DNA from 3 places in the Bradyrhizobium sp. SZCCHNRI20481 genome. Region 1 is predicted to be linked to each of the others. Evidence: riboswitches for the same ligand, from Rfam matches in the RefSeq annotation. Region 1 holds a riboswitch; each other region holds the start of a gene.
The links. A riboswitch is a leader RNA that binds a small molecule or an ion and turns the genes downstream of it on or off. The one in region 1 is predicted to bind S-adenosylmethionine.
Positions count from the first base shown of each region.

Region 2: linked by a shared signal. The riboswitch ahead of QX132_RS20280 (GNAT family N-acetyltransferase) and the one ahead of QX132_RS32000 (homoserine O-acetyltransferase) in region 1 are both predicted to bind S-adenosylmethionine.
Region 3: linked by a shared signal. The riboswitch ahead of QX132_RS09210 (O-succinylhomoserine sulfhydrylase) and the one ahead of QX132_RS32000 (homoserine O-acetyltransferase) in region 1 are both predicted to bind S-adenosylmethionine.

Region 1 is NZ_JAUEUE010000026.1:79,087-83,255, reverse strand. It holds gene QX132_RS32010 (GIY-YIG nuclease family protein) at 138-473, opposite strand; gene metW (methionine biosynthesis protein MetW) at 539-1,204, opposite strand; gene QX132_RS32000 (homoserine O-acetyltransferase) at 1,208-2,422, opposite strand; SAM riboswitch at 2,514-2,593, opposite strand; gene QX132_RS31995 (chorismate mutase) at 2,792-3,625, shown strand; gene hisC (histidinol-phosphate transaminase) at 3,663-4,169, shown strand, end outside.
Region 2 is NZ_JAUEUE010000012.1:62,552-66,720, reverse strand. It holds gene gcl (glyoxylate carboligase) at 1-329, shown strand, start outside; gene hyi (hydroxypyruvate isomerase) at 375-1,166, shown strand; gene QX132_RS20285 (energy transducer TonB) at 1,310-1,789, opposite strand; SAM-I-IV-variant riboswitch at 1,979-2,088, shown strand; gene QX132_RS20280 (GNAT family N-acetyltransferase) at 2,134-2,604, shown strand; gene QX132_RS20275 (hypothetical protein) at 2,831-3,148, opposite strand; gene QX132_RS20270 (glutathione S-transferase family protein) at 3,446-4,078, shown strand.
Region 3 is NZ_JAUEUE010000005.1:61,547-65,715, reverse strand. It holds gene QX132_RS09215 (2'-deoxycytidine 5'-triphosphate deaminase) at 1-1,003, opposite strand, end outside; SAM riboswitch at 1,116-1,195, shown strand; gene QX132_RS09210 (O-succinylhomoserine sulfhydrylase) at 1,272-2,480, shown strand; gene QX132_RS09205 (SGNH/GDSL hydrolase family protein) at 2,568-3,722, opposite strand; gene QX132_RS09200 (SGNH/GDSL hydrolase family protein) at 3,736-4,169, opposite strand, start outside.

The sequences.
Region 1 (4,169 bases):
CTCGGGCGCAGATGCGCCGCGGGGATGCGCAGCCTTGTCTCAACCGCCATCGGCTCTTTGAAAAGTGAAATCCCGCCACCCCAAGCTCGTCATGGCCGGGCTTGTCCCGGCCATCCACGTCCGTCCTCGTGCGCGCCTCAAGCTGTGATCCTATCGTAGAGATCATCCCAGCTGGGATTGCTCGCAAGGATCAGTCCAACCTTCCAGGCGCGCGACCAATGCTTGATGTTGTGCTCCCGTTGGATCGCGCTCTGAATGTCGTCGAAGACTTCAAAGTACACCAATCGCTTCAAGCCATACCGCCTGGTGAAGCCATCAACCAAGCCGGATCGATGCTGAAAGACACGGCGCATGAGATCGCTGGTCACGCCGACATAGAGCGCACCGTTGGGACGATTAGTCATGAAGTACACGTAGCCGCCCGCCATCTCGCCATACTGCAAGACGTGGATGGCCGGGACAAGCCCGGCCATGACGGCGGAGAGAGCGGGCCACAAACTTCAACGAGGCCCCGGGGCTGCGGTCGCCCCCCGTCCCCCTACCGCCCCTTCTCCGCCCTGCTCAGAAGAAACACCCCCTGCTCGCCGAACATGTTCCAGAACCACCAGGGCATGGCGACGCGCAAGGGGCGGCCGTAACTATCAAGTGCGACGGCGCGCTCCATCTTGACGCCGATCTCGTCGCAGAGCTGCACGAAGTCCTTGATGGTGCAGAAATGGATGTTCGGCGTGTCGTACCAGGTGAAAGGCAGATTGTCGGTGCGCGGCATGTGGCCGCCGACCAGCAGCTGCAGCCGCAGCCGCCAGAAGCCGAAATTCGGGAAGGTGACGATGGCACGGCGGCCGATGCGCAGGAGATTTTCCAGCACCGTCTTGGGCCGCCGCGTCGCCTGCAGGGTCTGCGACAGGACCACGTAGTCGAACGCATCGTCGGGATAATCGACGAGATCGGTGTCGGCATCGCCCTGCACCACCGCGAGGCCCTTGGCGACACAATGGTTGACGCCCTCGCGCGACAGCTCGATGCCGCGGCCGTCGATGCCGCGGCTCTCCAGCAGCTGCAGCAGGTCACCGTCGCCGCAGCCGATGTCGAGCACCTTGGAGCCGCTCTCGACCATGCCGGCGATCAGGAGATGATCGGGCCGATAGGCCAGCACCTCGCCGCCGGAGAATCCGTTCAGCGGCAGCACACCCTGCATGCTCATGTCTCAGCCTCCCGTCACAGCCTTGAGGCCGCGCGCCTTGCCGGCGGAATCGAGAAAAGCGCTGGCGATCTCGAAGAACTCGGGGACGTCGAGCAGGAACGCGTCGTGCCCCCTGTCGGTCTCGATCTCGGCGAACGACACCCGCGCGCTGGACGCGTTGAGCGCATGCACCAGCGCCCGCGATTCCGAAGTCGGAAACAGCCAGTCGCTGGTGAAGGACACCACGCAGAAGCGGGTCTTGATGCCGCGGAACGCCGCCGCCAGCACGCCATCGTGGTCGCCGGCGATGTCGAAATAGTCCATCGCGCGCGTCAAATAGAGATAGGAGTTGGCATCGAAGCGCTCGACGAAGGACGAGCCCTGATAGCGCAGATAGCTCTCGACCTGGAAATCGGCGTCGAACGAGAACGTCGGCAACTCGCGGTCCTGCATGCGGCGGCCGAACTTGCGATGCAGCGCCGCGTCCGACAGATAGGTGATATGCGCGGCCATCCGTGCCACCGCGAGGCCGCGATGCGGATGAACGCCCTTGTCGCCGTAGCGGCCGTGGTCCCAGTCGGGATCGGCCATGACGGCCTGGCGGCCGAGCTCGTGGAAGGCGATGTTCTGCGCCGAATGCCGCGTCGCGCAGGCGATCGCGAGCGTGGCGAACACGCGCTGCGGATAGGCCACCGTCCATTGCAGCGCCTGCATGCCGCCCATCGAGCCGCCGACCACGGCGAACAGCGTGTCGATGCCGAGATGGTCGATCAGCATCGCCTGGGCGCGCACCATGTCGGGGATGGTGATGATCGGGAAATCGAGCCCCCAGACCTTGCCGGTCGCAGGGTTCAGCGAGGCCGGTCCGGTCGAGCCCATGCAGCCGCCGATCACGTTGGAGCAGATGATGAAATAGCGGCTTGGGTCGAGCGGGCGGCCGGGACCGACCAGCGTCTCCCACCAGCCGGGCTTGCCGGTGACCGGATGACGGTTGGCGACGTGCTGGTCGCCGGTCAGCGCGTGGCAGACCAGGACCGCGTTCGATCTGTCGGCGTTGAGCTCGCCATAGGTCTGGTAGGCGATCTGGAACGGCGACAGGTCGACGCCGCAATCGAGCCTGAGCGGCTTGTCGGCACCGAACTGCGCGACCAGCGAGCTCGGATGATCGACCTCGTGCGAGCGCTCTTCGGGCGCAATCGTGCGCAGCGCGGAGGTGGGTTTCGGCGTCAGGCCTGTCATGTCTCTCACCCCGGCCATCCGGCAAGGGCTCCCGAACCACGTGACACATCAGGCCATGAAAAACCCGGCCTGAACTGGGGTTCGGCCGGGATCGATAACGTCCCCGGCCTGTTTAGCGAGTTTTTTAACGTGGCTGCAAGCCGGCCGGCTCAAATGACCACGGAACGGGCAGAAACTAGTCCCGCGGGCGCTCCTCGTCAAGGCAAGCTCGGGTTGACCGCCGATCGGGCGCTCCATGGCTGCAGGTCAGCCAAGCCTAGGCAGCACGAGGTAAACTTGCTGTTGCGCACGTCCCCCGCATCGGAGAGAACGGCATCCGTTCCAGTCCGCCGCGCGTTGACCCGCGGCCTGCGAAGAGTGACCCTGCCCATGTCGACCCCGCCGCCAGCCCCTCCCTCGCTCGCCGATTTGCGCAAGGAGATCGACGCGATCGACGAGCAGGTCCATCAGCTGCTGATGAACAGGGCCGACATCATCGACCGGCTGATCAAGGTCAAGAAGACCCAGGAGGTCGGCTCGGCGTTCCGTCCGGCGCGCGAGGCCGACATGATGCGGCGCCTGGTGCAGCGCCATCGCGGCATCCTGCCGCTCGACACCGTCGAGGGCATCTGGCGCGTGATCGTCTCGACGTTCACTTACGTGCAGGCGCCGTTCTCGGTTCACGCCGACGTGTCGGTCGGCGAATCCGCGATGCGCGATTCCGCCAGGTTCCATTTCGGCTTCGTGGTGCCTTATGTCGCCCATTTCAGCGCCCAGGCCGCCGTCGAAGCCGTGGCGCGCTCGAAGGGCGATCTCGCGCTGGTGTCGACGACCTCGGGGCATACGCCGTGGTGGATCACGCTGGAGCCCGCGGGCGCGCCGAAGATCATCGCGCGGATGCCGTTCATCGAGCGTGCCGACCATCCGGCGGCGCTGCCGGTGTTCGCGATCTCGCGCGTCGCGGACGACGCGCTGGTGCTGGAGGTCGAGACCTGGAGCATCCGCGTCTCCGGCTGGAATGCGCAGGTGTCCCGCGCGCTGTCGCCGCTCGCCGACGTCATCGCGGTGCCCGATACCGCCTTCGACGGCGCGGCGCTGTTGGTGTCGATCGAGTCGCCGTCGAACCTCGACAAGATCAAGGCTGCCCTGATCGCGGCGGGCGCCTCGGTGCGCTCGACGGCCCTCGTCGGCGGCCATGCGAAACGCTATACGGTTCCCAACTGAGACGCCCCGCGCCAGTGATGATTTTCCGGAGTTGACGATGAACCGCCCCGTGCCGAATCCCGGCATCCTCGACATCGCGCCCTACACGCCGGGCAAGAGTCCCAAGCCGGAGCTTGGCCGCAAGGTGTTCAAGCTGTCGGCGAACGAGACTCCGTTCGGTCCTTCACCCAAGGCGATCGACGCCTTCAAGAGCGCGGCCACGCATCTGGAGGATTATCCGGAAGGCACCTCGCGGGTGCTGCGCGAGGCGATCGGCCGCACCTATGGCCTCGATCCCGGCCGCATCGTCTGCGGCGCCGGCTCCGACGAGATCCTGAATCTGCTGGCACACACCTTTCTCGGGCAAGGCGACGAGGCGATCTCCACCGCGCACGGCTTCCTGGTCTATCCGATCGCGACCATGGCCTGCGGCGCCAAGAACGTGGTTGCCGCGGAGACGGAATATCGGACCGACGTCGATGCGATCCTCAGCGCGGTGACGCCGCGCACCAAGCTGGTCTGGCTCGCCAACCCGAACAACCCGACCGGCACCTACATCCCGTTC
Region 2 (4,169 bases), on a different contig from region 1:
CGATGGACTATCAGGTCCAGCTGTCGTTCGAGAACATCAATGCGCCGGAGGTCGGCGGCTATGGCGTCGACCACGTCGCGGTCGCGCAGGGCCTCGGCTGCAAGGCGATCCGCGTCACCGACCCTCGCCAGGCGCAGGCTGCGTTCGCGACCGCGCGCGAATGGATGGCGGAATACCAGGTGCCTGTCGTGGTCGAGTTCGTGCTCGAACGCGTCACCAACATCGCGATGGGTACCGAGATCGACAACGTCGTGGAGTTCGAGGAGGTGCTCGACCTGCCGGTGGACGACACCCCGGCCGAGCCGCCGCGCACCTTGCTGCCGGCCTGATCGCAGCAACCGCTCTCATTCGAGGACCAATTCGAGGACCATGACATGCCGCGCTTTGCTGCCAATCTCACCATGCTCTTCAACGAGCTCCCGTTCATCGAGCGCTTCGCGGCTGCCAAGGCGGCCGGCTTCAGCGGTGTCGAGTATCTCTTCCCGTACGACTTCGACAAGGCGGAGCTGAGCGAGCAGCTGACGCGTCACGGGCTGACGCAGGTGCTGCACAATCTGCCCGCCGGCAACTGGGCCGCGGGCGAGCGCGGCATCGCGATCCTGCCGGATCGCGTCGACGAATTCCGCGACGGCGTTCGTCGCGCCATCGAATACGCGCGGGCGCTCGACTGCCGCCAGGTCAACTGCCTCGTCGGGATAGCGCCTGATGATGCCGACCCGCGCGAGCTCAACCAGGTGCTGGTCCGCAACCTGCGCTTTGCCGCAACCGCGCTGAAAGCGCAGGGGATCAAGCTCTTGATCGAGCCGATCAACACGCTCGACATTCCCGGCTTTGTCCTCAACCGCACGGCACAAGCGCTTCAGCTGATCTCGGAGGTCGAGTCCGACAATCTGTTCCTCCAGTACGACATTTACCACATGCAGATCATGGAGGGCGATCTCGCCCGCACCATGCAGAAGCATCTCGCCCGCATCGCGCACATCCAGCTCGCCGACAATCCGGGCCGCCACGAGCCCGGCACCGGCGAGATCAACTATGCGTTCCTGTTCCGGCATCTGGATGCGATCGGCTATCGCGGCTGGATCGGTTGTGAGTACAAGCCGCAGACGACGACGGTGGACGGGCTGGGCTGGCTGACCGATCGCGCGATCGTTCCCGCGAGCTGAGTTTACTACGTGCCATTCAGCCCGGGTTTGCTGCCGAGGAAGATGCCGCCGCTCCTGTCTCTTCACGCGAGGCTTATGGATTGCATCGAGCGCTACAGGATGGCGCAGCTTCAATGTTGTTGCGCGTGAGTTTCACTCACGCCTTAGCAGCCACGACAGATGCCGTGAATTTTTGTGTCAATCTTCTTCTGCTCGTCGACCCACTCAGCAGGCCATTGTCCGCCTGCCCAAGGCAACTGCTTCCTGTTGGCAAAGTTGATGGGTACCGTAAAGGTGAAGCTATCGTCGCTCATCTCTGCGGGCGGCTCCGGAAATGGTTCCGCTCGCTCAATCATACTTAGGGCCGCCGTATCGAGTAACTCGGAGCCGGCGCTTTCCACCAGTTCTCTGGAAATCAGTTTCCCCTGCCGATCAATGACAAACTTGACCTTGGCCGTGCCACTTTGACCGGCCGCCCCTGGCGGAAACGTTCTCTTGCTCACTAATAGTATTACAATCTTCTTTTTCCACGCTTCGCGAGCGCTTGCCTGAGCGCCGACACTTTCCGTTTGCGCATATGAGAAAGACGCCGAAGCCAGTAGCAGTACGAACAGACCGGCCAGCGAAGGAATTCTCGCGTTCATAAGCGGATTCCATCACACGCGAAGATAATTCACAACCAAAAATTGCCGGTATGGCGCAGTTGCGCGAAGCGCCCGTCCCGTACGTCGCCAGCGTCGGCTGAAAAGGTCCGCGTTGGGCCAGGAGCGGCCGCGCGTTGTTCCTCAAACTGGGGCGTGCTTGCCAAGCTCGATCGTGCCAGCTATCGTCAACTCCAACATCAAGAGTTGGGCCGACGCCCAGCGCCAACCTGCTCCCCGAGCAAGGTGGCTTTCTTCCTTCGGAAGAAGATGTGGCCGGTCCGGCAACTAAACGGGACAAGCCACCACGGCGTCATGCGCTCCTCTCTTCGAAGAAGGGGACGAGAATGACTGTCGATAGAATCGAAATTGAGCCGGCCGATGCAAGGTCCCAGGACCTGATTAACCTCGTAACCGCGCTGGACGATTTCTTAAACAAGGTCTGCGGGGTGGAAAGGAATCACGGCTCTCCAATTGATCGGCTAGCGCACGACGACACGCAAATGTTTATCGCGCGGATTGCCGGACAAGCCGTTGGCTGTGCGGGGCTGCAGGTGTTCGCTGATGGTACCGGGGAGGTGAAGCGCATGTATGTCGTCACCGAGGTTCGTGCAACTGGAATAGGCAGCAGGCTCTTGACGCGCGTCGTGGAAGCGGCCCTGACCGCCAAGCTGCCGGTTCTGCGGCTGGAAACCACGGAATTTCTTCCCGATGCCCAGAGGCTCTATCGGGCGAAGGGGTTCGTTCCGTGCCCAGCGTATGGCGCTTACGTTTCCAACCCGATCAATTTGTACTTCGAGAGATGGCTGACGAAATGATGGTCGAGGGCGATGTGCCGACAAGGAATAGATGATCAAGTCTGCTTTTAGATTGCTCAAATCCCCATAGCGCTTGCCGCGCCACCCCGCTCAACATGCGCGGTTTCCTCCCTTGGAGGGTTTCGGACGCCGGCCGCCCGAATATGCCGCGCCGTCAATCATGCGGCCGGCATCCGAAACCCTTCACATAACCGGACATCGCTAAACGACATGATGGCGATCCCGGTCATCTATCCAACGGGTAAAATCGTTTCAAGAACCCGTCGATCTCGCTATCGGCTGCCTGCCAGCGTGCTCCACGTTCGCTTCTCAAGAGACAGAGGCCGAGAAGTTCTAGCGGGCCATCGGCAACAAGCTCAAGCGTCCCTTTCTTCGCGATCCAGTGCTCTTCACCGCCCTTATCGAGGCGGTCGACCGAATATCCGAGTTCAACAAGCGTGAGATACGCTGGGACTTCCGTATTGCCCGCTGCCGCAATAATTTCTTGCGCCATCTCATTTCCCCTACCGCGCGCGGATAGGCGTCCGAGCATCGCCTCGTTCACTGCAACCTTCCTTGCCCGCAGTCCGCGATGATCGCAATGGGTCAAATGCAGCCATTGAGGGCCTTGGTCGCCTGCTTCTGCTTCAGACCTGAAAGCGGGCTGTGCTCCCACCTGTTTGGACGGTTTGGGATGGGCTAGCCGCCGACATCTTTAGTGCGTCTTTTCATCTTCGAGTCTGATCATGATGTGCTGCGCCAAGCCGGAGTTCGAGGAGCCGCTGAGAAAATCTCCGGCCGCATGTCGGGCTGACGAACGGAGGGCCGTCCTGGGAGCGGACAACGGAGGAGGTTGCGAGCGATGATCACTGTGTTCGGAGAGGGCAGAGGCTTCCGTGTCGTCTGGTTGCTCGAAGAGATGGGGCTGCCGTACCGGCTTCGGGACGTGGATCTCCTGGCCGGGGTCGAGAACGACGCCGAGTTCCTGACGATCAATCCCGCCGGATTCATTCCGGCGATCCGCGATGGCGACGTCACGATGGTCGAGTCCGTTGCGATCATGGAATACATCTTGGGGCGGTATGGGCCGACAGCGCTGGCGCCCGCGGCACATGATGTTGCTTTTCCTGCCTATCAGCAGTTTCTCCACCTCGGTGAGGCGGGCCTCGCAGCCTCGCTTTATTTCGTTTCGGGAGCCCGGCACCTTGCGCCTGAAAGCGAGCGCAACAACTGGAGCGCGCGGCAGGCGATGGACGTGTTCACGACCCGATTGAGCCTGGTGACGCGACGGCTGGAGCGCGGGCCATACATGGCCGGCGATGCGTTCACCGCGGCGGACATTTCGGTGGGCTACGCGCTCGAGATGGCGCGGAAGAACGTCGGTGTGGTGTTCGGTGATGCGGAGCAAGCATACATGACCCGGCTGCGAGTCCGCGCCGGCTACCAGCGGGCGCTGGAGACGTGCCAGGCCACGCGGCGCTGGTGGACCAGCTAGGTTGCGGAACGAGAGAGGCGAGTAGGTCGCCGACAATGTCTTCAACAGACGAAACGATCATTTGCATTCGACCGTCGCTCCGCGGCAGATG
Region 3 (4,169 bases), on a different contig from region 1:
CGAGGCGGCCGACGATCTGACCGTGCTCGAGGATGAACGGCACCTCGCGCGAGCGCACCTCGAGCACCGCGCGCGAGCCCTGCCCGCCGGCGCCGGCACAGCCGAAGCCGGGATCGAAGAAGCCGGCATAGTGGACACGGAATTCGCCCACGAGCGGATCGAACGGCACCATCTCGGCGGCGTAGTCCGGCGGCACCTGCACGGCCTCCTTCGAAGCCAGGATGTAGAACTCGCCGGGATCGAGAATGAGGCTGCCGTCGGGGCGCGCCTTGATCGGCTCCCAGAACTCCTCCACAGCATAGCCGGCGCGGCGGTCGACGTCGACGACGCCGGTATGACGCTTGGCGCGATAGCCCACATAGCCGTTGGCATTGCTGCCGGACAGGTCGACGGAAAGAGCGACGCCGCCGACGAGATCCGCATCATCGCGATCCACCAGCCGCTCGGCCTGATGCAGCGCGATCAGTTCGTCCTCCGACAGAACCGCGTCGCGGTAGCGGAAGCGGACCTGGGACAGGCGCGAGCCTTCGCGCAGCAAAACGGGAAACGTCTTCGGGCTGATCTCGGCGTAGAGCGGACCGTGATAGCCGGCTCCGATCATGTCGAATCGTCGCGTGCCGTCGGCGATCACGCGGGTGAACACGTCGAGCCGCCCGGTCGAGCTCTTCGGATTGGCGGCCGCGACGATGTCCTTCGGCAGCGCGAGACTCTCCAAGAGCGGCACGATGTAGACGCAGTTGGTCTCCAGCACTGCGCCGTCGGCGAGCGCGAATTCGTGCAGCTTCAACTCGTCGATACGCTCGGCGACCGTCGCGCCCGGCCCGGGCAGAAAGCTTGCCCGCACGCGATAGGCGATGTCGCCGAGCCGCAGGTCCAGGCTCGCCGGCTGGATCTGGCTTTCGACAAAATCGTATGCGGGGATGATCAGGCCAGCCTCCGCCATCGCCACGATCATGCGATCGGGGAGGATGCCGTGGGCGTCGGGGCTGAGCGAAAACGGCAAGACCTGATCCTTTGCAGGCGCCGGAACGGCGGCTTATCGAGCCTATATAGGGTCTTTTTACCGGTTATCCGATGGCTGGCTTGACGGAAAGGCCGGTTGCGACTATGAGCACGACTTATCCCGTGGTGATTTGAGCCGGCCGGCTTGCAGCCACGTTAAATAAGTCGCTAAACAGGCCGGGGACGATTGTGATCCCGGCCGTGAGGAGTTTTCCCAGGCCGGTTTTTTTGTGCCCATCGCTGGAGGCGGTGGTCACGATGGAGGTCACATGTCGAAGTCCCCCGCGAAGGCCCCGGCGTCGTTCGCCCGCTATCGTCCTGAAACCCGTCTGGTGCATTCCGGCACCTTGCGTTCCGAATTCGGCGAGACCGCCGAGGCGCTCTATCTGACGCAAGGCTTCGTCTACGCCACCGCCGAGGAGTGCGAGGCGCGCTTCAAGGGCGAGGATCCCGGCTTCATCTATTCGCGCTTCTCCAACCCGACCACGGCAATGTTCGAGCGCCGCATGATCGAGCTCGAGGGCGCCGAGGCCTGCCGCTCGGCCGCAACCGGCATGGCCGCAGTCACCACGGCAATCCTCGCTCCCCTCCGTGCCGGCGATCACGTCGTCGCCGCCAAGGCGCTGTTCGGCTCGTGCCGCTACGTCGTCGAAGATCTCTTGCCGCGCTACGGCATCGAATCGACCCTGGTCGATGGGCTCGACCTCGACCAATGGCAGAAGGCGGTCAGGCCGAACACCAAGTCGTTCTTCCTGGAGAGCCCGACCAATCCGACGCTCGACGTGATGGACATTCCCGCGATCGCCGAGATCGCGCACGCCCGTGGCGCGCGGCTGATCGTCGACAACGTGTTCGCGACCCCGATCTGGCAGAGCCCGCTCGCGCTCGGCGCCGACGTCGTGGTGTATTCCGCGACCAAGCACATCGATGGCCAGGGCCGCTGCCTCGGCGGCGTGATCCTGTCGTCGGAGGCGTTCATCGCCGAGCACATCCACAATTTCATGCGCCAGACCGGTCCGTCGATCTCGCCGTTCAACGCCTGGGTCCTGCTCAAGGGCCTGGAGACCTTGGCGGTGCGCGTGCGCGCGCAGACCGAGACGGCGGCGAAGGTGGCCGACTTTCTCGCGGCGCATCCGAAGATCTCGCGGCTGATCTATCCCGGTCGCGAGGACCATCCGCAGGCGGCGACCGTGCGCAAGCAGATGCGCGCCGGCTCGACGCTGGTCGGCTTCGAGGTGAAGGGCGGCAAGGCCGGCGCCTTCCGCACGCTCAACGGCTTGAAGCTCGCGCGCATCTCCAACAATCTCGGCGACGCCAAGACGCTGGTCACGCATCCGGCGACGACGACGCACCAGCGGCTGACGCCGGAGGCGCGCGCCGAGCTCGGCATCAGCGAGGGCTTCATCCGCTTCTCCGCCGGGCTCGAGCATGCCGACGATCTGATCGAGGATCTGGATGCGGCCCTGAGGGCCGCGTAGCGAATGGCCGCATAGAGAATGGCGAATAGGGCGTACCGATTGCATCCTATTCGCTACTCGCTACTCGCTATTCCCTACTCGCCACTCTCACATCGGCCGATAGGTCAGCACGTTGGCCGGCGTGTTGATGCCGAGCTTGACCTGGCCGACCGAGCGGATGATGTCGTCGCCGAGCAGCTGGGCGAAGCAGGCGTAGCCCCAATCGCTCATGTGCAGACCGTCCGAGATCACGAACTCGTTGATCGGGATCGCCTGCCGCTCGTGCCAGTCGCGCATCACCTCGAAGCGGGGGAAGATGCCGGCGTGATGCAGCTCGGCGATACGCCCGAGCAGCTTGTTCATGCGGCTGGCGTTCTCCGAGCGCTCGTTGACGCGCGGCGAATATTGCAGGTCGACCAGCACGACATCGGAGGCCGCCGCCTGGATCTTGGCGACGCCGTCATCGACCAGCTTGGCGGTCTCGGCGGGATCGAGATCGCGCAGCACCGCATTGGTGCCGACCTGCCAGATCACGAGATCCGGATGCCGGTCGATCACCGACGTCTCCAGCCGCTTCATCATCTCCGGCGCATCCTCGCCGCCGACGCCGGCATTGATGACGCTGATGTCGACCATCGGATATTGCCGGCGCAGCTGCGCGGCGAGCCGATTCGGATAGGTGTAGTCCGGCGCGCTCGCGCCATAGCCCTGCGTCGACGACGAGCCGAAGGCGACGATGACGACCGGCAGGCCGGAGGCGAGCTTGTTGGCGACGTGCGGCAGCGAAATGAAATTCTTCTTGGCGACGCCCTTCGGCGTCAGGCACGGCACGCGGTTGAAGATGTCGGTGGCCGACTTCGCGACCTGCTTGACCTTGTCGATCGCCCGCTCGGTGATGCTGCGCGACGGCGGCGCCGCCACGACGGCCTGCCCGGCTGCAGCCGGCGGCTGTGCATCGGTCATGGCCGGCGCGGTCGTCGCCGCAGGCGGCGAGGTTGTGGTCGCCGGGCGCGCCACGGCGATCGGCCCGGGCACCTGATCGCTCGCCTGCGCCACCGTGACGTGACCGATGCTCGGTCGCCCGCTGATCAGCGGAGCCTTTGGATCGGAGCTCTCCACATCGGAAAGCGCGGCGGGCGCAGCCGGCGCTGCGCTCTGCGCCCGTAGCTTCTGCGGGCTCAGCGCGAGGGCGATGGCAATGACCGCAACGGCCGAAAGCTTCTCCCATGTCCCGGAGACGCGGTGACACTCATTCGACGTCATGAACGACATAACCCTAGTTCTGCTGCGCCGGCCCGATATGCGCCGCGTCGATGATGAACTTCGACAGCGCCCGGCCGAGGCAGTCATGAACCTGCTTGGCCAGCTCGACTCCGTGCGTCGGATTGAACAGGTCGAAATCGCCCTGCTCGTTCCATTGCCGCATGATGGCAAACCGATCGAACAGCGGAATGTCCCGGTGCTGCGCCACCACACGCATGTTGTCGACATAGGGCGGCACGGAGATCAATGTCTCCGTCCGCGGACTGTATTGCAGGTTCATCAAGACGACGTCAGCTCCCGCCTTCTGCAGCGTCGCCACACCGTCGTCGACCGCCTGCCGGAACTCATCAGGATCGATCGACCGCATGGCGTCGACCGTGCCGGTCTGCCAGATGACCAAATTAGGCCTTTTTCCTTCCACCAGTTTAACGAGATTGCCCGCGACCT